One region of the Phytopseudomonas daroniae genome, then DNA from elsewhere that is predicted to be linked to it. Evidence: predicted binding sites of a transcription regulator. Region 1 holds the regulator's gene; each other region holds the start of a gene.
What was found. The regulator FliA, encoded in region 1, starts transcription of late flagellar genes. The targets are predictions, from matches to a motif close to CTAAAGTTTNNNNNNNNNNNGCCGNTAA.
Positions count from the first base shown of each region.

Region 2: DNK10_RS20830 (flagellar protein MotY) is a predicted target of FliA. The motif match lies at 2,717-2,744, and genes of this name have one in related genera.
Region 3: DNK10_RS17955 (methyl-accepting chemotaxis protein) is a predicted target of FliA. The motif match lies at 3,340-3,367, and genes of this name have one in related genera.
Region 4: DNK10_RS17315 (methyl-accepting chemotaxis protein) is a predicted target of FliA. The motif match lies at 3,284-3,311, and genes of this name have one in related genera.

Region 1 covers NZ_QJUJ01000005.1:200,866-205,851, reverse strand. Annotated here, with positions in the region: gene flhA (flagellar biosynthesis protein FlhA) at 1-208, shown strand, start outside; gene flhF (flagellar biosynthesis GTPase FlhF) at 224-1,531, shown strand; gene fleN (MinD/ParA family protein) at 1,626-2,456, shown strand; gene fliA (RNA polymerase sigma factor FliA) at 2,453-3,196, shown strand; gene DNK10_RS14340 (chemotaxis response regulator CheY) at 3,575-3,949, shown strand; gene DNK10_RS14335 (protein phosphatase CheZ) at 3,969-4,757, shown strand; gene DNK10_RS14330 (chemotaxis protein CheA) at 4,769-4,986, shown strand, end outside.
Region 2 covers NZ_QJUJ01000010.1:107,167-112,152, reverse strand. Annotated here, with positions in the region: gene argC (N-acetyl-gamma-glutamyl-phosphate reductase) at 1-907, opposite strand, end outside; gene rnt (ribonuclease T) at 913-1,587, opposite strand; gene pyrC (dihydroorotase) at 1,584-2,630, opposite strand; gene DNK10_RS20830 (flagellar protein MotY) at 2,781-3,713, shown strand; gene DNK10_RS20825 (argininosuccinate synthase) at 3,812-4,986, shown strand, end outside.
Region 3 covers NZ_QJUJ01000008.1:40,227-45,212, forward strand. Annotated here, with positions in the region: gene proB (glutamate 5-kinase) at 1-1,055, shown strand, start outside; gene DNK10_RS17950 (CreA family protein) at 1,114-1,572, shown strand; gene DNK10_RS17955 (methyl-accepting chemotaxis protein) at 1,663-3,288, opposite strand; gene rpsT (30S ribosomal protein S20) at 3,491-3,766, opposite strand; gene murJ (murein biosynthesis integral membrane protein MurJ) at 4,029-4,986, shown strand, end outside.
Region 4 covers NZ_QJUJ01000007.1:176,932-181,917, reverse strand. Annotated here, with positions in the region: gene nuoN (NADH-quinone oxidoreductase subunit NuoN) at 1-338, shown strand, start outside; gene DNK10_RS17320 (AI-2E family transporter) at 398-1,462, opposite strand; gene DNK10_RS17315 (methyl-accepting chemotaxis protein) at 1,554-3,236, opposite strand; gene DNK10_RS17310 (Na+/H+ antiporter family protein) at 3,427-4,743, opposite strand; gene DNK10_RS17305 (NADPH-dependent FMN reductase) at 4,984-4,986, shown strand, end outside.

The DNA.
Region 1 (4,986 bases):
GGCCGAGAAGCTGCAACGTTCCCTGGTGGAAGCAGCGCAGCGTCAGGAGATGCTTGGCAAGCCGGTGATTCTGCTGGCGGCCGGGCCGGTTCGGGGAATGCTCTCGCGTTTCGCCCGGTTGGCCGTCCCGAGCATGCATGTTCTGGCGTACCAGGAAATTCCGGACAACAAGCAGGTCACCATCGTTGCGACGGTGGGGCAGAATTAATCGAGGGTACGGGCCATGCAGGTCAAACGCTTTTTTGCCGCCGATATGCGCCAAGCCATGAAGCTGGTTCGCGATGAGCTGGGCGCTGATGCGACCATCATCGGTAACCGCCGTGTGGCGGGTGGCGTGGAATTGACGGCCGCGCTCGATTATCAGGTCGCGCCCGCACCGGCGCGGCAACCGAACCCGGCCCTGGAGGCCGAACTGCGCAAGACTCAATCGCGCATCGCCTCCGCCCAGGCCGAACTGACTACCCGTGCGCAGCTGGATGCCGGCAAGGATCGTCAGCTGTTCGCCGATGCGCCAGGTGCGTCGCCTGCCGACAGCCTGGACGCCGTGCTCGAGCGTCAGCAGAAGAAGCCGGCCTCGGCTTCGGTCGATCAGGCCGCGCTGGATTCGATGCGTTCCGAACTGCACGGCCTGCGTGAACTGATCGAAATGCAACTGGGTTCCATCGCCTGGGGGCAGATGCAGAGCCGTCGCCCGCAACAGGCCACTCTGTGGCGTCGTTTGCAGCGCATGGGGCTGCCCGCCGAACTGGCCCGTACGCTGCTCGAACGTGTGGCCTCGCTCGGTGACCAGCGTCAGGCCTGGCGTATGGTGCTGGCGCATCTGGCACACTCGATTCAGACGCCCAAGCAGGAGCCGATGGAAGAGGGCGGCGTGATCGCTCTGGTCGGCCCGGCGGGCATGGGCAAGACCACCACGCTGGCCAAGCTCGCAGCACGCTACGTACTCAAGTACGGCGCCGCGAATATCGCCCTGGTGAGCATGGACAGCTACCGCATCGGTGCCCAGGAACAGCTAAAGACCCTGGGCCGTATTCTTGGCGTATCCGTGACCCACGTCGATCCCGGTCAGTCTTTGACTCAGGCGCTGGCGCCGTTGGCGCGCAAGCGTGTGGTGCTTATCGATACAGCCGGTCTGCCGGCCAGCGACCCGGCGCTGCGTATGCAACTGGAAACCCTGGCAAGCCGCGGCGTCAACGCCCGAAATTACCTTGTGCTGGCTGCTACCAGCCAGGCGCAAGTGCTGAAGGCCGCCTATCACAGCTACAAGCGCTGTGGGCTGGCCGGCTGCATTCTGAGTAAACTGGACGAAGCGACCAGCATGGGTGAGGTATTGGGTCTGGCTATTAGCCACCGTCTACCAGTAGCCTATCTGGCAGATGGCCCGCGGATTCCGGACGATGTACAGGTGCCGCGTAGTCATCAACTGGTCAGCCGTGCCGTCGGTCTGCAGGCTCCGGATGAGCCCAGTGAGGATACGATGGCCGATATGTTTGCAGGCTTGTATCAGGATCCGGCACGACGCGCGGGATGATCATGCTGTGTGGCGAAGCGCTGGTTGCGGTCGTCCCGGCAGCGCACAATGGCCCTATGGCTTAAAGCGAAGATAGATAAGGTGTGTAGATAACATGGGTATGCATCCCGTACAGGTGATCGCGGTGACCGGCGGCAAAGGCGGCGTTGGCAAGACCAATGTGTCGGTGAATTTGTCGTTGGCGCTGGCGGATCTCGGTCGGCGCGTCATGCTCATGGATGCCGATCTGGGGCTGGCCAACGTCGACGTGCTGCTCGGTCTGACGGCCAAGCGCACCCTGGCTGACGTGATCGAGGGTGAGTGCGAACTGCGCGATGTCATCCTGCAGGGGCCTGGCGGCATTCGTATCGTGCCTGCGGCCTCCGGCACCCAGAGCATGGTGCAGCTCACGCCCATGCAGCACGCTGGCCTCATCCAGGCATTCAGCGATATCAGCGACAACCTCGACGTACTGATCGTGGACACCGCCGCCGGTATCGGCGACTCGGTGGTGAGCTTCGTGCGCGCCGCCCAGGAAGTACTGGTGGTGGTGTGCGACGAGCCGACCTCGATCACCGATGCCTACGCGCTGATCAAGCTGCTCAATCGTGACCACGGCATGAATCGTTTCCGGGTGCTCGCCAATATGGCGCACAGCCCGCAGGAGGGCCGCAACCTGTTTGCTAAGCTGACCAAGGTCACCGACCGTTTCCTGGATGTCGCGCTGCAGTATGTGGGTGCGGTGCCTTACGACGAGTCGGTACGCAAAGCCGTACAGAAACAGCGTGCGGTGTATGAGGCGTTCCCTCGTTCGAAGTGCGCGCTGGCGTTCAAGGCGATTGCCCAGAAGGTTGACGCATGGCCGTTGCCGGCCAATCCGCGAGGCCATCTGGAGTTCTTCGTCGAGCGCTTGGTGCAACAACCGACTGCAGACACGGCTGTATGACGACAGCCTCTGGACTCCGCATGTATAGCAAGACACAGGCACGGGATTCACAGCATCAATTGATTGAGCGTTACGCGCCGTTGGTCAAGCGCATTGCCTATCACCTGCTGGCGCGTCTGCCCGCCAACGTGCAGGTGGATGATCTGATCCAGGCCGGAATGATTGGCCTGCTCGAGGCATCCCGCAACTATGACGCTGGCAAGGGCGCCAGTTTCGAGACCTTTGCCGGGATTCGCATTCGTGGCTCCATGCTCGATGAGGTGCGCAAGGGCGATTGGGCACCACGTTCGGTACACCGCAACAGCCGGATGGTCAGCGACGCAATTCGAAAAATCGAAGCGAGAACCGGAAGAGACGCTAAAGATCAGGAGGTTGCTGCCGAACTCCAATTGAGTCTCGGGGATTACTACGGCATTCTTGGCGACACTTTGGGCAGCCGCTTATTCAGTTTCGACGACCTGTTGCAGGAAGGCGAGAGTGGTGGGCTGCAGGAAGACACGAGTTCCCTGCACCACGGGCCTTCGCATGAACTGGAAGATGATCGTTTCCAGGCGGCTCTGGTCGATGCCATCAGCAATCTGCCGGAGCGTGAGCGGTTGGTGTTGTCGCTGTATTACGATGAGGAATTGAACCTCAAGGAAATCGGCGAGGTACTGGGAGTTAGTGAGTCGCGAGTCAGCCAATTGCACAGTCAGTGTGCCGCGCGTTTACGCGCGCGGTTAGTGGATTGGCGCGCATAAGAGTTTTTTCAAGGGTAGAGCTCAGCAAGGGTTAGGCGCCCCCGCGAAAGCAGGTGGGGAAGCGGTCGGAGTCGCGGGCGACTTACTGTTGGTAAAAATGAGCACTACTCGCTTCTGGCCCGCACTGACGTGCGTTAGCCGCAAGCGGCTTGTCGACTGGGCTGGCAACCCAGGGTGTTTTCAACGCAGCAGGGCCGACACGCAGCAGGCCTTGCGCATATTTTTGAGAATTGGCAGGGCGCTGGAAAACACAGTGAACGCAGCAAAGCAGGGCGCAATGGTTTTGTGGCGTTCCGCCAGGCCGGTTTCACGATTTATAAGCGCTTCGGAATGCTGAAGGCGTTTTAGGACTGTACGGAGGTCGACTTGGACAAGAACATGAAAATCCTCATCGTCGATGATTTCTCGACGATGCGACGGATCATCAAGAACCTCTTGCGTGATCTGGGGTTCACCAACACGGCGGAAGCCGACGACGGCACCACCGCATTGCCGATGCTGCAAAGCGGTAGCTTCGACTTTCTGGTGACCGACTGGAACATGCCGGGCATGAGCGGTATCGACTTGCTGCGTGCAGTGCGTGCGGATGAGCGCTTGAAGCAGATGCCGGTGCTGATGGTTACGGCAGAGGCCAAGCGCGATCAGATCATCGAGGCCGCCCAAGCCGGTGTGAACGGCTATGTGGTCAAGCCATTCACCGCTCAGGTGCTCAAAGAAAAGATTGAGAAAATATTCGAGCGGGTCAACGGCTGATGTCTGCCGCGAGGTTGTTATGGAACACGATGATTCTCAAGAGGCCGGCCTCGAGTCGACCCTGAAAAGCAATGCCCGCCAACTGGTAAACAGCCTTGAACAAGGCAACTTTGGTGAAGCGATACAGCTGATCAATGAACTGAACAAGGCGCGCGACCGGGGTCTTTACCACGAAGTCGGCAAGCTCACGCGTGAGCTGCATAACGCCATCGTCAATTTTCAGCTCGATCCCCGGGTGCCTCACGCCCAGGAAGTCTCGCAGATATCCGACGCCACCGAGCGGCTCAATTACGTCGTGACCATGACCGAGCGCGCAGCCAATCGCACCATGGATCTGGTCGAGCAGAGCGCGCCACTGGTCAATGACCTGAGCAGCGAAGCCGATGCCCTGAGCGAGGATTGGGGGCGTTTCATGCGCCGTGAAATGGGGGCTGAGGCTTTCCGTGAGCTGGCCAAGCGCATCGAGCTGTTTCTTGCGCGCAGCCAACGCGACAGCAGCAAGCTGTCCGGGCATCTCAACGACATTTTACTGGCGCAGGACTATCAGGATCTGACCGGGCAAGTGATCAAGCGTGTCACGCAACTGGTGACCGAGGTAGAGAGCAACCTGCTGAAGCTCATGTTGATGGCCAGCCAGGTCGATCGCTTCGCCGGCATCGAACACAATCACGACGAGTTGCGTGTCGAGCAGAACAAACAAAAAGATGCGTCCCACGGTGAAGGTCCGCAGATTCATGCCGATAAGCGTGATGATGTCGCATCCTCCCAGGACGACGTCGACGATTTGCTGTCCAGCCTGGGATTTTAGGAGCACGTCATATGAGCTTCGGCGCCGATGAAGAAATCCTCCAGGATTTCCTGGTAGAGGCCGGCGAGATTCTCGAGCAGTTGTCCGAGCAATTGGTGGAGCTGGAAAGCCGCCCGGACGATATGAACCTGCTCAATGCGATTTTTCGGGGATTTCACACGGTAAAAGGCGGGGCCGGTTTCTTGCAGCTCAATGAGCTGGTGGAGTGCTGCCATATCGCCGAGAACGT
Region 2 (4,986 bases), on a different contig from region 1:
CATCCAGGCCGAGCATGATATTGAGGTTCTGCACCGCGGCACCCGAAGCGCCTTTGCCGAGGTTATCGAGCTTGGCCACCAGCAGGGCCTGCTTGCCATTGCCGGCACCGTACACTTGCAGCTCGGCGCGATTGCTGCCGTTCAGGCCATGGGGCGTGATGAACGGTGCCGAATCGGCGGGAATTTCGTTGTAAGGCAGAACCTGCACGAACTGCTCGCCCTGGTAATAGTCGTTCAGGGCTTTTTGCAGCTCGATGCCGTTGCTGCCTTGCAGCGGAATCATCACCAGCATGCCCTGATCGTAGCTGCCGACCGCCGGCTGGAAGATGGGGCGTGCCTGCAGGCCACTCCAGTGCTGGATTTCCGGAATGTGCTTGTGATCGAAACCCAGGCCATAAGCGGCGTAGACCGGCGCGTCGTCCTGCTGGTAGCGCTCGACCATCTTGGTACCGCCACCGGTGTAGCCGGATACGGCGTTGATGCATAGCTCGCGATCCGAGCTCAGCAGACCGGCGTCGATCAGCGGGCGTAGCAACAGGATGGCACCGGTGGCATAGCAGCCCGGGTTGCTCACGGCGCTGGCCTTGGCAATGGCTTCGCGTTGGCCCTTGGCCAGCTCGGCCATACCGAATACCCAGTCATTGGCGGTACGGTGCGCTGAGCTGGCGTCCAGCACCCGGCAGCCGACTTCGCGGGCCTGAATGGCGGTTTCCTTGGCGGCATCGTCCGGCAGGCACAGCACGGTGACGTCTACCGAGCGCATCAGTTCGAGCTTGGCGTCTGCGTCGCGGCGTTTGTCGTGGTCGATGGTGACCACTTCGATCTGCGGATGGCTGGCCAGCCGCTGGCGAATCTGCAGGCCCGTGGTGCCGGCCTGTCCGTCGATGAAGATCTGATATTTTTTCATGGCATTCACTCGTCGAAATCTTCCCAGCCGCCCATTTCCTTCCAGCGATTGACGATGCCGCAGAACAGCTCCGCGGTCTTCTCGGTGTCGTAGCGGGCGGAGTGGGCTTCACGGCCGTCGAACTCGATGCCGGCGGCCTGGCACGCCTTGGCCAGTACGGTCTGGCCATAGGCGAGGCCGGCGAGGCTGGCAGTGTCGAAGCTGGAGAAGGGGTGAAAGGGATTGCGCTTGAGGTCACAGCGAGCGACCGCGGCGTTGAGAAAGCCCAGGTCGAAGCTGCTGTTGTGGCCGACCAGAATGGCGCGCTTGCAGCCATTGGCCTTCAGGGATTTGCGCAGGCCGCGGAAAATCTCGTTCAGCGCATGCTCTTCGCTCACCGCCATGCGCAGCGGGTGATCGAGCTTGATGCCGGTGAACTCCAGTGCCGCCTGTTCGATATTGGCGCCTTCGAACGGCTCGACACGGAAGAAATGCGTGTGATCCGGGTACAGGTAGCCGCTCTCGTCCATGCCGATGGTGGTGGCTGCGATTTCCAGCAGGGCATCGGTGGCGCTGTTGAAACCGCCGGTCTCGACATCCACTACCACGGGCAGGTAGCCACGAAAGCGCGCTGCCATGGGATGGCGCGGGCCGCTGCTGCTCGGCTGTTCCTGTTCGTCTTCGTACTGTTCTTCGCTCATTGACCAGCCTCCAGCAGGCGCCAGCGCAGCGATTCGCCGGCGCGCAAGGGGATTACCGTCTGCTCGCCGAAAGGCAGGCTGGCCGGTGCGTTCCACGATTCACGCACCAGAGTGATGGTGTCGGTGTTGCGTGGTAAACCGTAGAAATCCGGGCCGAAGTGGCTGGCGAAGGCTTCCAGCTTGTCCAGCGCGCCGCGCTGTTCGAAGGCCTCGGCATACAGCTCGATGGCCGCATAAGCGGTGTAGCAACCGGCGCAGCCGCAGGCGTTTTCCTTGGCATGGCGGGCATGGGGAGCGGAATCGGTGCCCAGGAAGAACTTCGGATTGCCGCTGGTGGCCGCGTCGAGCAGCGCTTCCTGGTGCGTGTTGCGCTTGAGGATCGGCAGGCAATAGAAATGCGGACGAATGCCGCCGACCAGCATGTGGTTGCGGTTGTACAAGAGGTGCTGGACGGTGATGGTGGCACCGACGTTGGCGGGCGCCTCCCTGACGAACTGGACAGCGTCGCCGGTGGTGATATGTTCGAACACCACTTTCAGGGTCGGGAAACGCTCGACCAGGCGGCGCATATGTTCGTCGATGAACGCCTTCTCGCGATCGAAAACGTCGACATCGGCGCGAGTGACCTCACCATGTACCAGCAGCGGCATGCCGGTTTCCGCCAGTGCTTCCAGGGCGCCGGTGATGTTGTCCAGGCTGGTTACGCCGGAATCGGAGTTGGTGGTCGCGCCCGCCGGGTACATCTTGGCCGCGTGGACGAAGCCACTGGCCTTGGCAGCGCGGATATCTTCACCCGTGGTACGGTCGGTGAGGTACAGCACCATCAACGGCTCGAACTGGCTGTCGGCCGGCCGCGCGGCGAGGATGCGCTGGCGATAGCCATCAGCCTCGGTGGCGTTGCGCACCGGCGGCACCAGGTTGGGCATGATGATCGCGCGGGCGAAGGTACGGGCGACATCGGCGACGGTGTGCGGCAGTACCGCGCCGTCGCGCAGATGAATGTGCCAGTCGTCAGGACGCAGCAGGGTGATGCGGTCGGTCATTGAGGCTTCCAGGCGGGGGCGAAACATGCTCGGAATGCTACCGGAAAAGGTTGGCGGGGGCACGCCGCAGATAGGCTATCGCGTAGCTCAAGTTTTTCCCGTGGTCACCGATACCCACAGGGAACGTTGTGTTTTCTTGTGGAGCTCGCTGTGCGTCAGCCTCTTTTCCTCATCGTCGGATTGCTCGCCGGCGCAGGCTTGAGTCTGCCTGCGGCCGCGATCAGTTTCCAGACTCGCCTGGAAAAGGTCGAATGGCAGGTAGCCGGCGACCAGTTCGAGTGCCGCCTGACGCAGCCGATCACCGATTTCGGCTCGGGCGAGTTCGTGCGCCGCGCTGGCGAACAGGCGACATTCCGCTTGCAGGCGAGGGAGCGCTGGCTAGGCAGCGGCTCGGCGACCCTGCTGGCAGCAGCCGCGCCGTGGCAGCCGGGGCGCGGTGATATCAACCTCGGTGTGGTCAGTGTCGGTAACGGCGAAATGCCGTTCAACAGCAGCCAGGAACAGGCCGGGCGCCTGCTTGCCGGGTTGCTGGAAGGGCGTAGCCCGCTGGTTCGCCACCGTACCTCGATGGGCAGTGAGAGTCTCGAAGTGCGGCTGTTACCGGTGCGCTTCCGCAAGGCCTATGACGATTACCTGAACTGTACGGCCAAGCTGCTGCCGGTCAACTTCGATCAGGTGCGCCAGTCCAACATCGGCTTTCCGGGCGGTGGTGTAGAGCTCGACCCCATGGCCAAGGCCAAGCTGGAAATCATCCTCGATTTCATGAAGGCCGACCCCGAAGTCAACCGTATCGAGCTGGATGGTCACTCCGACAGCAGCGGCAACCGTCTGACCAACCGTGACCTGTCCCGCCGCCGTGCTGTGGCGGTGATGGAGTACCTCAAGGCCCAGGGCGTGCCGGAAGAACGCATCGTCATGCGCTTCCATGGTGAGCGTTATCCCCTGGTGCCAAACACTACGGCTGCCAATCGCAACAAGAATCGACGGGTCTCGGTACGCCTGGAGAAAGTGCCCGAAACGCCCGTGCAGCCCACCGAGCAGGCGACACCTGCAGTAACTGCGGAGCCGGCGGCCACCTCCTGATCCTGTCGCCTTGACGCCATCGCCTGTCGCACCCCTGTAAATCGCGGCCCATGGGCAGTAGAATCACGGGTTTTCGAACAACCCGTGGAGTGGATGGCATGGCGGACGTCAAAAAGGTAGTTCTGGCCTATTCCGGTGGCCTGGACACCTCGGTGATCCTCAAGTGGCTGCAAGATACCTATAACTGTGAAGTGGTGACCTTCACCGCCGATCTCGGTCAGGGCGAAGAGGTCGAGCCGGCCCGCGCCAAGGCCCAGGCCATGGGCGTCAAGGAAATCTACATCGATGACCTGCGCGAAGAGTTCGTCCGCGATTTCGTCTACCCGATGTTCCGCGCCAACACCGTTTACGAAGGTGAGTACCTGCTGGGTACTTCCATCGCCCGTCCGCTGATCGCCAAGCGCCTGATCGAGATCGCCAACGAGACTGGCGCCGACGCCATCTCCCACGGCGCTACCGGCAAGGGCAACGACCAGGTTCGCTTCGAACTCGGCGCCTATGCGCTCAAGCCCGGTGTGAAAGTGATCGCGCCGTGGCGCGAGTGGGATCTGCTGTCCCGCGAGAAGCTGATGGATTACGCCGAGAAGCATGCGATCCCGATCGAGCGTCACGGCAAGAAGAAGTCGCCGTACTCCATGGATGCCAACCTGCTGCACATCTCCTACGAAGGCGGCGTGCTGGAAGACACCTGGACCGAGCATGAAGAAGACATGTGGCGTTGGACCAAGTCGCCTGAAGCGGCTCCGGATACTCCGACCTACATCGAGCTGACCTACCAGGCCGGTGACATCGTCGCCATCGATGGCAAGGCGCTGAGCCCGGCTAGCGTACTGGCTGAACTGAACCGTATCGGTGGCGAGAACGGCATCGGTCGTCTGGACATCGTCGAGAACCGTTTCGTCGGCATGAAGTCCCGTGGCTGCTACGAAACCCCCGGCGGCACCATCATGCTCAAGGGCCACCGCGCCATCGAGTCGATCACCCTCGACCGTGAAGTCGCGCACCTGAAAGACGAGCTGATGCCGAAGTACGCCAGCCTGATCTACAACGGTTTCTGGTGGAGCCCGGAGCGTCTGATGCTGCAACAGATGATCGACGCATCCCAGGCCAACGTGAACGGTGTGGTACGTCTGAAACTGTATAAAGGCAACGTCATCGTCGTTGGCCGCAAGTCGGATGACTCGCTGTTCGATGCCAACATCGCCACCTTCGAAGAGGACGGCGGTGCCTACAACCAGCAGGACGCAGCGGGCTTCATCAAGCTCAACGCCCT
Region 3 (4,986 bases), on a different contig from region 1:
CTGATGGTCGTGGTCTGGATCGTGCCGCCATGGCGGTGTGGGTCGAGCAGATGGTGGCGCTGCGCGCGCAGGGCGTGGAGCTGGTGCTGGTATCGTCCGGCGCGGTGGCGGCAGGAATGAGCCGTCTCGGCTGGACGGCGCGACCCAGTGCCATCCACGAGCTGCAGGCCGCGGCCGCCATTGGCCAGATGGGCCTGGTGCAGGCCTGGGAGTCGAGTTTCGGCGAGCATGGACGTCGCACCGCACAGGTTCTGCTGACCCATGACGACCTGTCCGATCGCAAGCGTTATCTGAACGCACGCAGCACCTTGCGTACCCTGGTCGATCTCGATGTGGTTCCGGTGATCAACGAGAACGATACCGTGGTGACCGACGGCATCCGCTTCGGTGACAACGACACCCTGGCGGCGCTGGTGGCCAACCTGGTGGAAGCCGACCTGCTGGTGATCCTCACCGACCGCGACGGCATGTTCGACGCCGACCCGCGTACCAATCCTGCCGCTCAACTGATCCACGAAGCGCGTGCCGATGATCCGGCGCTCGATGCCGTTGCCGGCGGTGTCGGCGGCGCGCTGGGGCGTGGCGGCATGCAGACCAAATTGCGCGCGGCGCGACTGGCGGCGCGCTCCGGGGCGCACACCGTGATCGTTGGTGGCGCCATCGAGCAGGTGCTGGCGCGCCTCAAGGCGGGCGAGCTGCTTGGTACCTTGCTGATTCCCGAGCGTGGCATGCTGGCGGCGCGTAAACAGTGGCTGGCCGGGCATCTGCAAACCCGTGGCACCCTGGTGCTGGATGCTGGCGCGGTGAAAGCGCTGGTATCCGACCGCAAGAGCTTGCTGCCGGTCGGCGTAAAGGCGGTGCAGGGCAGCTTCCGTCGCGGTGAGATGGTGGTGTGCGTGGCGCCGGATGGTCGTGAGATCGCCCGTGGCCTGGCCAACTACAGTGCGTTGGAAGCACAGAAAATCATCGGTCGCCCCTCGGATGAAATCGAGCGGTTGCTGGGGTACGTCGATGAGCCCGAGCTGGTGCATCGCGATAATCTGATTCTGGTCTAAAAGCAGCTTCAAGCTTCAAGCGAAGAGGGGGCTTGTCTGTGTTCATTGAGGGGTTCGTATGAAGGCAGGATGGCTTGGCATGTTGTGCGCGTTGCCGCTGTGGGTGTCCGCCGAGCAGATTGGCGAAGTGTCCACGGTGTTCAAGTGGATGGGGCCCAACGACAAGATCGTGGTCGAGGCTTTTGACGATCCCAAGGTGTCGGGCGTGACCTGCTACCTGTCGCGAGCCAAGACTGGCGGCGTGAAAGGTGGCCTCGGCCTGGCGGAGGATCGCGCCGAGGCGTCGATTGCCTGTCGTCAGGTCGGCCCGATCAGCTTCGCGGGCGAGCTCAAGGATGGCGAGGAAGTATTCCGCGAGCGTACCTCGTTGGTCTTCAAGACCATGCAGGTGGTGCGGTTCTTCGACCAGAAGCGCAATACCCTGGTGTATCTGGTCTACAGCGACCGGATCATCGAAGGCAGTCCGCAGAATGCGGTGACCGCCATTCCGATTCTGCCCTGGCCGGAAGCGGGTTGATTCCCTGGGCGAGCGACGGGCTCTTTAAAGGCCCTCGCTCGCTCCAGGTTCGTGAGCATCCGCCCACAAGCCGTTTTCCGTTGGTGATTTTCAGATTCGGAAGCGTGCGACGAGCGTGTTGAGATCCACGGCCAGGCGCGAGAGCTCCTGGCTGGCGGCGCTGGCCTGGTTGGCGCCGGCGGATGTCTGCAGTGACAGGTCGCGAATGTTCACCAGGTTGCGATCGACTTCCCGGGCGACCTGAGCCTGCTCCTCCGATGCACTGGCGATCACCAGATTGCGTTCGTTGATCATCGCGATCGCTTCGGTGATCTGTTCCAGTGCGGTTCCGGCACCTTTTGCGACTTCCAGCGTCGAGCGTGCTCGATCATTGCTGTTCTGCATGGCGGCAACGGTTTTTTCGGTGCCCACCTGAATGCCGCCGATCATGCCCTCGATTTCCTGGGTCGATTGCTGGGTGCGGTGCGCCAGGGCGCGAACCTCGTCGGCGACCACTGCGAATCCACGCCCGGCATCGCCAGCCCGTGCTGCCTCGATGGCGGCGTTGAGAGCCAGCAGATTGGTCTGTTCGGCAATCGAGCGAATCACGTCGAGCACCTTGCTGATCTCACGAATCTGCTCGGCGAGCTGTTCGACTTCGCTGGAGGTGGTTGTCACATCCTTGGTCAACTGGCTGATCGAGTCGACGGTTTCGCGTACCTGCTCACGGCCTCGCAGTGCGGTGGTGTTCGATTGCTGAGAGGCTTCCGAGGTGCTCACCGCATTTCGCGCCACTTCTTCCACGGCGGCGGTCATCTCGTTGACAGCGGTGGCGGCCTGTTCGATTTCGGTGCTCTGCTGGTGCAGGCCGCGGGTGGAGTCCTCGGTGACCGCATGCAGTTCCTCTGAGGCCGACGCCAGCTGATTGGATGAGTCGGCAATGCTCTGGATGGCGGCGTGCAGATTCTTCTGCATGGCCTGCAGGGCGGTCATCAGGCGAGCCGGCTCGTCTGTGCCTGTCACCTGAATGCTCTGGGTCAGGTCGCCGGTAGCGATGACTTCGGCTACGCGCAGAGATTCGCCCAGTGGGCCGACGATGCTGCGGGTCAGTACCACGGCCAATAGCACGGTCAGGGCAATGCTGATGATCAGCGTGGTGATGACCATTTTTTCGGCGTTGTGGAAGGCGGCCTGGCTGGCATTCGTGGACTGCATGGCGCCATCATTGTTGAAGTGTGAGAGGTTTTTGAGCGCGGCGGCCAATCCGTCGGCGTAGGTTGATAGCGGCCCGGTAGCGAGCTGCGTGGCTTCGTCGATGCGGCCGGCGCGTGCCGCAGACACTACCTGTTGCTGCAGGTTGGAGTATTCGCCGTAGGCTTTGCGGAGTTGCTCGAATAGCGCTTGCTCTTGTGGCCCGCTGACGAGCTTGGCGTAGGTATCGAATTGACCCGGAACGGATTGTGCGATGCCATCGATCACGGCGAGGGTGCTTTGCCGCTCGGATTCGTTTGTCAGCAAGGCGCTCCTCAGCGTCAGGGCTCGGATGCGCCCTATGCTGGTGGCCAGTCCTTCGGTAGAGACCAGGGATGGCAGCCAATTGTCGCGGATTTGATCCGAGGCGGCATTCATGCGGTTCATCTGCGACAGCGCGAAGAGCCCGAGCCCCAGCAGCAGGGTTGCCAGTAATGCGAACGCCAGACCGGCGCGTTTTCCAATATCCAAACCTCTTAACCACATAGCGGAGTTCCTTCCCGTTTTCCGTGCACCATGCCACGGATGACTTTCACCGTATCGGCAGGAGGGTCTTTTGCTTGACTGGATTGTCTTGTGAGCGAGAGGGCTGGTGCGAGGCCTGCCAGGTGGAGGAAGGCGGCGTCTCTACTTTTCCATAGGCAATAAAAAACCGACCCTGAGGTCGGTTTTTCATGAAACGGGTAGTTTAAGCAGCAGCTTGGCTGAGTGCTTTAACATGACCGTTCAGGCGGCTCTTGTGACGAGCGGCCTTGTTCTTGTGGATGATGCCTTTATCGGCCATACGGTCGATAACAGGCACAGCCAGAACGTAAGCAGCTTGTGCTTTTTCGTGGTCTTTGGCGTCGATAGCCTTGACTACGTTCTTGATGTAGGTACGAACCATGGAGCGCAGGCTGGCGTTATGGCTACGACGCTTCTCAGCCTGTTTTGCGCGTTTTTTGGCAGAAGGTGTATTGGCCACCGTCAAGCTCCTCGAAAACTAAGGGGTTACAGACAAATAAGGCCGCGAATCATGCAGGCGAGCGAAGCACTTGTCAAGGTCGATACTTGGTCAGTCGTCGTAGAGCCGTTGCAAGAAAGGATGCTTTATCAGGCCGGCGATTCTACACTCCTGGCCCGCACTTGTGGCGTTGCACCTTCGTGCGGTGTCGCGGTCTGTTGCTGGCGCGTGACGAGCGTTGCGCGTGTGGATCAAGTAAACGCTGATTGAGCATCCCTGCCGAATGAATCTTCTCAAGTCGCTGGCCGCGGTCAGCTCCATCACCATGCTGTCGCGGATTCTCGGTTTCGTGCGCGACACCATCATGGCCAGGATCTTCGGTGCGGGCATCGCCTCGGATGCCTTCGTGGTGGCGTTCAAACTGCCCAACCTGCTGCGCCGTATTTTTGCCGAGGGTGCCTTTTCCCAGGCCTTCGTGCCGATCCTGGCGGAGTACAAAACCCAGAAAGGCGAGGAGGCGACTCGTACTTTCGTCGCTTATGTGGCCGGCCAACTGACCCTGGTGCTGGCACTGGTGACGCTGCTTGGCGTGCTGGCTGCACCCTGGATCGTCTGGGCGTCGGCACCGGGCTTCAGCGACAACCCCGAGCGTTTCGAGCTGACCAGCGATCTGCTGCGGGTGACCTTTCCTTATATATTCCTGATTTCGCTGTCGTCCTTCGTCGGTGCGTTGCTCAACACCTGGAACCGGTTCGCCGTACCGGCTTTCGTGCCGACGCTGCTCAACGTCAGCATGATTTTCTTCGCTCTGTTTCTGACGCCTTATTTCGACCCGCCGATCATGGCCATGGGCTGGGCGGTGCTGGTCGGCGGATTGCTGCAGCTGCTTTATCAACTGCCTCATTTGCGCAAGATCGGCCTGCTGGTACTGCCGCGCCTCAACCTGCGCGATAGTGGGGTGTGGCGGGTGTTGCGGCAGATGGGCCCGGCGATCCTCGGCGTCTCGGTGGCGCAGATTTCCCTGATCATCAATACCGTGTTCGCCTCCTTTCTGGTGGCTGGCTCGGTATCGTGGATGTATTACGCCGACCGCCTGATGGAGCTGCCCGCCGGAGTGCTGGGTGTGGCGCTGGGCACCATCCTGCTGCCGTCGCTGGCGAAGACTCATGCCGCGCAGGATCCTGCCGCCTACTCGAAACTGCTCGATTGGGGCCTGCGCCTGTGCATTCTGCTGGCGCTGC
Region 4 (4,986 bases), on a different contig from region 1:
CGGTGATGATGCTGTCGCTGGCCGGCATTCCGCTGACCGCAGGCTTCATCGGCAAGTTCTACGTCATCGCCGCAGGCGTGCAGGCACAATTGTGGTGGCTGATCGGCGCGCTGATTCTGGGCAGTGCCATCGCGGTTTTCTACTACCTGCGGGTGATGGTCACGCTGTTTCTGGTCGAGCCCAATCTGCATCGCCACGACGCCCAGTTCAACTGGGGCCAGCGGGCCGGTGGCATCATGCTGATCCTGGTGACCATTCTGGCCTTCATCCTCGGCGTCTACCCGCAGCCGCTGCTGGATCTGGTGCAGCAAGCAGGCCTGGTCGCCGCCGTACGCTGATCCGCTGCATAACGAAAAACGGCTGCCCTGGGGCAGCCGTTTTTTCTTTCGACGTCGCGTTATTCCGGCAATCTGACCGTCTTCTTGCCAGCGCTGAACAGGTTCCAGCTGGCAACGAACAGCGCCGCGACCAGCGGGCCGAGAACGAAGCCGTTCAGGCCAAACAGTGCCATGCCGCCCAGGGTGGAAATCAGGATCAGGTAGTCGGGCATGCGGGTGTCCTTGCCGACCAGGATCGGACGCAGGATGTTGTCTACCAGGCCGATCACCAGCACACCGAACAGGGTCAGCACCACACTCTGCCAAATGCTGCCGTTGAGAAACAGGTAAATGGCCACCGGGGCCCAGACGAGACCCGCCCCGACCGCCGGCAGCAGCGACAGAAAGGCCATCAGCACGCCCCACAGCAACGGGCTGGAAATGCCCAGCCCCCAGAAGATCAAGCCGCCCAAAGCGCCCTGTACCGCAGCAACGACGATATTGCCTTTCACCGTGGCGCGTACCACCCGGGTGAACTTGATCTGCAAGCGACGCTTGGTGTTTTCGCCCAGCGGAATGGCCATGCGGATATCGCGCACCAGTTCCTGCCCATCGCGCAGCAGGAAAAAAAGCAGATAAAGCATGACGAAGAAGCTGATGATGAACTGGAAAGTGCCTTGGCCGATGGCGAACACCTTGGTCGCCAGGTACTGGCTGCCAGCCGCGGCGCTGCTGGAGATCTGCTCACGCAGGCCATCCATATCGTCCATGCCGAAGCGGTCGAGTTGCTGCTGCAGGAACGCTGGCAACATATCCTTGGTACTGGTGACGTAGGCACCGACATCCAGCTCGCCGGACTCGATGCGTTGATAGAGGCTGGTGCCTTCGGCCACCATTGCCGACGTAATGAAAATCACCGGCAAAATCGCCACCAGCAGACAGATGACCAGCGTCAGCAAAGCCGACAGGTTGCCACGCCCGCCGATGCGCCGGGCCATGCGCCGCTGCAGGGGCGCGAACACCACCGCCAGTGCCACCGCCCAGAACACCGCGCCGTAGAATGGCAAAAGGATCCAGAAAAAAGCGATCGTCACCAGGACGAGCAGGAGGATGAAGGTTTTCTTTTCGAGGGAGGTAGTCGGCATGTTCGGATCACAGGATGGGGTATGCCCATTAGTCACCTGCGGCCCAGACAAAGTGCGAGAAACTTCTTGAAGGCGTCCCTGCCCCCGTTGCTCAGATCCTGAACTGACGCACCAACTGCTCCAGGCCCTGCCCCAACTGCGCCAGACTGCGTGCCGTCTGCGCGCCCTGGCGGGTTTCGTCGGCGACGCTGTCCACCGCTCCAGCGATCTGATGCACGCTGCGGTTGATCTCCTCGGCCACTGCGGTCTGTTCCTCGGCGGCGCTGGCGATCTGCGCGTTCATCGCATTGATGGTACCGATCAGCCCGGCGATGGCATCCAGCGAGGTGCCGGCCTTGTTGGCCTGTTCGCTGGTGATGTCGCCGGCATCGCTGGACTGACGCATGGCGTTGACCGCGTCCCGCGTGCCGCTCTGCAGTCGGTCGATCATGCCCTGGATCTCCTGAGTGCTTTGCTGGGTACGACTGGCCAGCGCCCGCACCTCGTCGGCGACCACGGCGAAGCCACGGCCAGCCTCGCCGGCGCGCGCGGCCTCGATGGCCGCATTGAGGGCCAGCAGGTTGGTCTGTTCGGCGATCGAGCGGATCACGTCGAGCACACTGACAATCGAGTGCACGTCCTTCTGCAGGTTATCGAGAGATGTGCCGCTGCCGCGAATGTCGCCGACCAGGGAGTGGATACGTGCGATGCTGCCGTCCACCACCTGTTTGGCCGCCTGGCCTTCGCGATCCGTCTGCTGTGCAGCTTCTGCAGCGCCCTGGGCGCTCTTCGCCACTTCGTGGGCCGCGGCAGACATCTCGTTGATGGCTGTGGCGACCTGATCCGTTTCATGGCGCTGACGCTCCATGGCCTGTTCCGAACGCTGGGCCTGGGCGGAGACTTGGCCGACCAGCTCGGTCAATTGGCCGGTCATGTCAACGATCTGCCGCACCAGGCCATGCACCTTCTCGACGAAACGGTTGAACGAGCCGGCTAGCTCTCCCAGCTCGTCGTTGCTGTCGATGGGCAGACGCCGGGTCAGATCGCCCTCGCCAGCGGCTATGTCGTCCAGGTTGGCCTTGATCTGCTGCAACGGACGCAGAAAGGTGTTGCTGAGGATCAGACCGACCACGCCGAACACCACCAGCAACACCCCGCCGATAACCATGATACTGGTGATGATGGTGCCTACACGCTGGTCGATTTCTTCCTGCACCCCGGCGATCTGTGCCTCGACGCCGTCGAGATTCAGCGCTGTACCGATGGCCATGTCCCATTTCGGCAGGTAGTAGCTGTAGGCGAGCTTGGGCACCTGCACCGCCTCGTTACTGGGCAACGGCGAGGAATAATTGACGTAGTAGCTGTTGTCCTTGGCAACGCGCACCAGTTCGCGGTTGATGTACACGCCGTTTACATCGCGCCGATTCGAAAGATCGTTGCCGACGTCCACCGGGCTGGTACTGCGGAACAGTCGCACCACATTGGAATCATGGCCGAAGAAGTAGCCATCCTCGCCGTACTTGATCTTCGCCAGAATGGCGATGGCCTGCTCGCGACTGGCCAGATCGCCATTGGGCGCCGCGTCGTACAACTGCTGTACGGATCCCAGTGCGATGGACATGTAGTTCTGCAGTTCGCTGCGTTTTTCCTCAAGCAGGCGGCTGCGGGTTTCTTCCACCTCCTGCTCGGCCAGACCGTACAGCACCTTGGCCGCAGCACCGCTGAGCACCACAGCGAACAGCAATACGGGGATCAGAGCCAACAGAACGACTTTCGATTTCAAGGTCAGGCGCATTTTTGTTTTCCTTGTGAGCCATACGAAATACAACGGAGCTACCATCCATATCGGCAGCCCCGTCGAGAACGTTAAACCCAACCGTCGAACGGGCACATCATGACCCCGCTCAAAGGCTCGCTTCAGGATGCAAGTGGTTTAGCGGCTGGGCCTCCAGCCTTTTTAACGCTGCATGAGCGATGCGCAGCCGTCACAGCACCATCGCGGCGACCCAGCCGAACACCAGCAGCGGCAGGTTGTAGTGCAGGAAGGTGGGCACCACGGTGTCCCAGACATGGTTGTGCTGGCCGTCGACATTGAGGCCGGCGGTCGGGCCTAGGGTCGAGTCCGAGGCAGGCGAACCGGCATCGCCAATGGCGCCGGCGGTGCCGACGATGCATACCGTGGCCAGCGGGCTGAAGCCCATTTGCATGCAGAGCGGTACGAAGATCGCGGCAATGATCGGCACCGTGGAAAACGACGAGCCGATGCCCATGGTCACCAGCAGGCCGACCAGCAACATCATCAGCACGCCCAGGCCCTTGCTGTCGCCGATCCACGCGGCGCTGGCGTCCACCAACCCTTTGACCTCGCCGGTCTCGCGCATCACTTCAGCGAAACCCGAGGCGGCGATCATGATGAAACCGATCATCGCCATCATCTTCATGCCTTCGGTGAACAGATCGTCGGTTTCCTTCCAGCGCACGATGCCCGAAGCGGAGAACACCACGAAACCGAGCAGCGCGCCGATGATCATCGAATCGAGCCACAGTTGCGCGCCGAACGCGATGGCCACGGCCACACCCGCTACCACCAGGCTGCGGCGGTTGTAAGCGACATCCACGCGCTCGGTACGCTCGACCAGCGCCAAGTCGTAACTGCGCTTGCGACGGTAGCTGTACAGCGCCAGCAACAGACCCGTGACCATCCCCATGGCCGGGATCAGCATGGCATGGCTGACGTTCACGCCTGTCACATCCACTCCGCTGCGTACCACGTTGGCCAGCAGGATTTCGTTGAGAAAGATGTTGCCGAAACCCACCGGCAGGAACATGTAGGGCGTGATCAGACCGAAGGTGAGCACGCAGGCGATCAGTCGTCGGTCGATCTGCAACCGGGTGATGACGAAAAGCAGCGGTGGCACCAGCAACGGGATGAAGGCGATATGGATCGGCAGGATGTTCTGCGAAGAAATCGCTACTGCCAACAGCAGCCCCACCAGCATCCACTTCAGCGAACCGCCGCCACGCGAATCCTGCCGCCCGACCATGACCAGTGCCTTGTCGGCGAGCGCGTGGGCCAGCCCCGACTTGGCGATCGCCACGGCAAAGGCCCCCAGCAAGGCATAGGAAAGCGCCACGGTGGCACCACCACCCAGACCTTTGTTGAACGCGGCCAGTGAGCCTTCGATGCCCAGACCACCGATCATACCGCCTGCCAGAGCGCCGACGATCAGCGCCACCACCACGTGCACCCGGCAAAGGCTGAGAATCAGCATGATGCCGACGGCGGCGATAACTGCGTTCATGAAAGGCTCCTGGAATCACCGCGCAAGCGACGGCCCGTTGGGGTGGCAGCCAAGGGTGGCTGTCCACAAAAAGCGTCGCACTCTGCCGGAAGCTGACTTGGGTGTCAAAAATCCGCACGAGAATGGCCACAAGGTTTATCGAACGCACCGCAAGAACGGTTCTAAGCAAATAGCACAAACGTCTTTCCCGCTTCTGGCAACGGGCATTAGCCTCACGCCTTTTATCAATGGAGGATCCACATG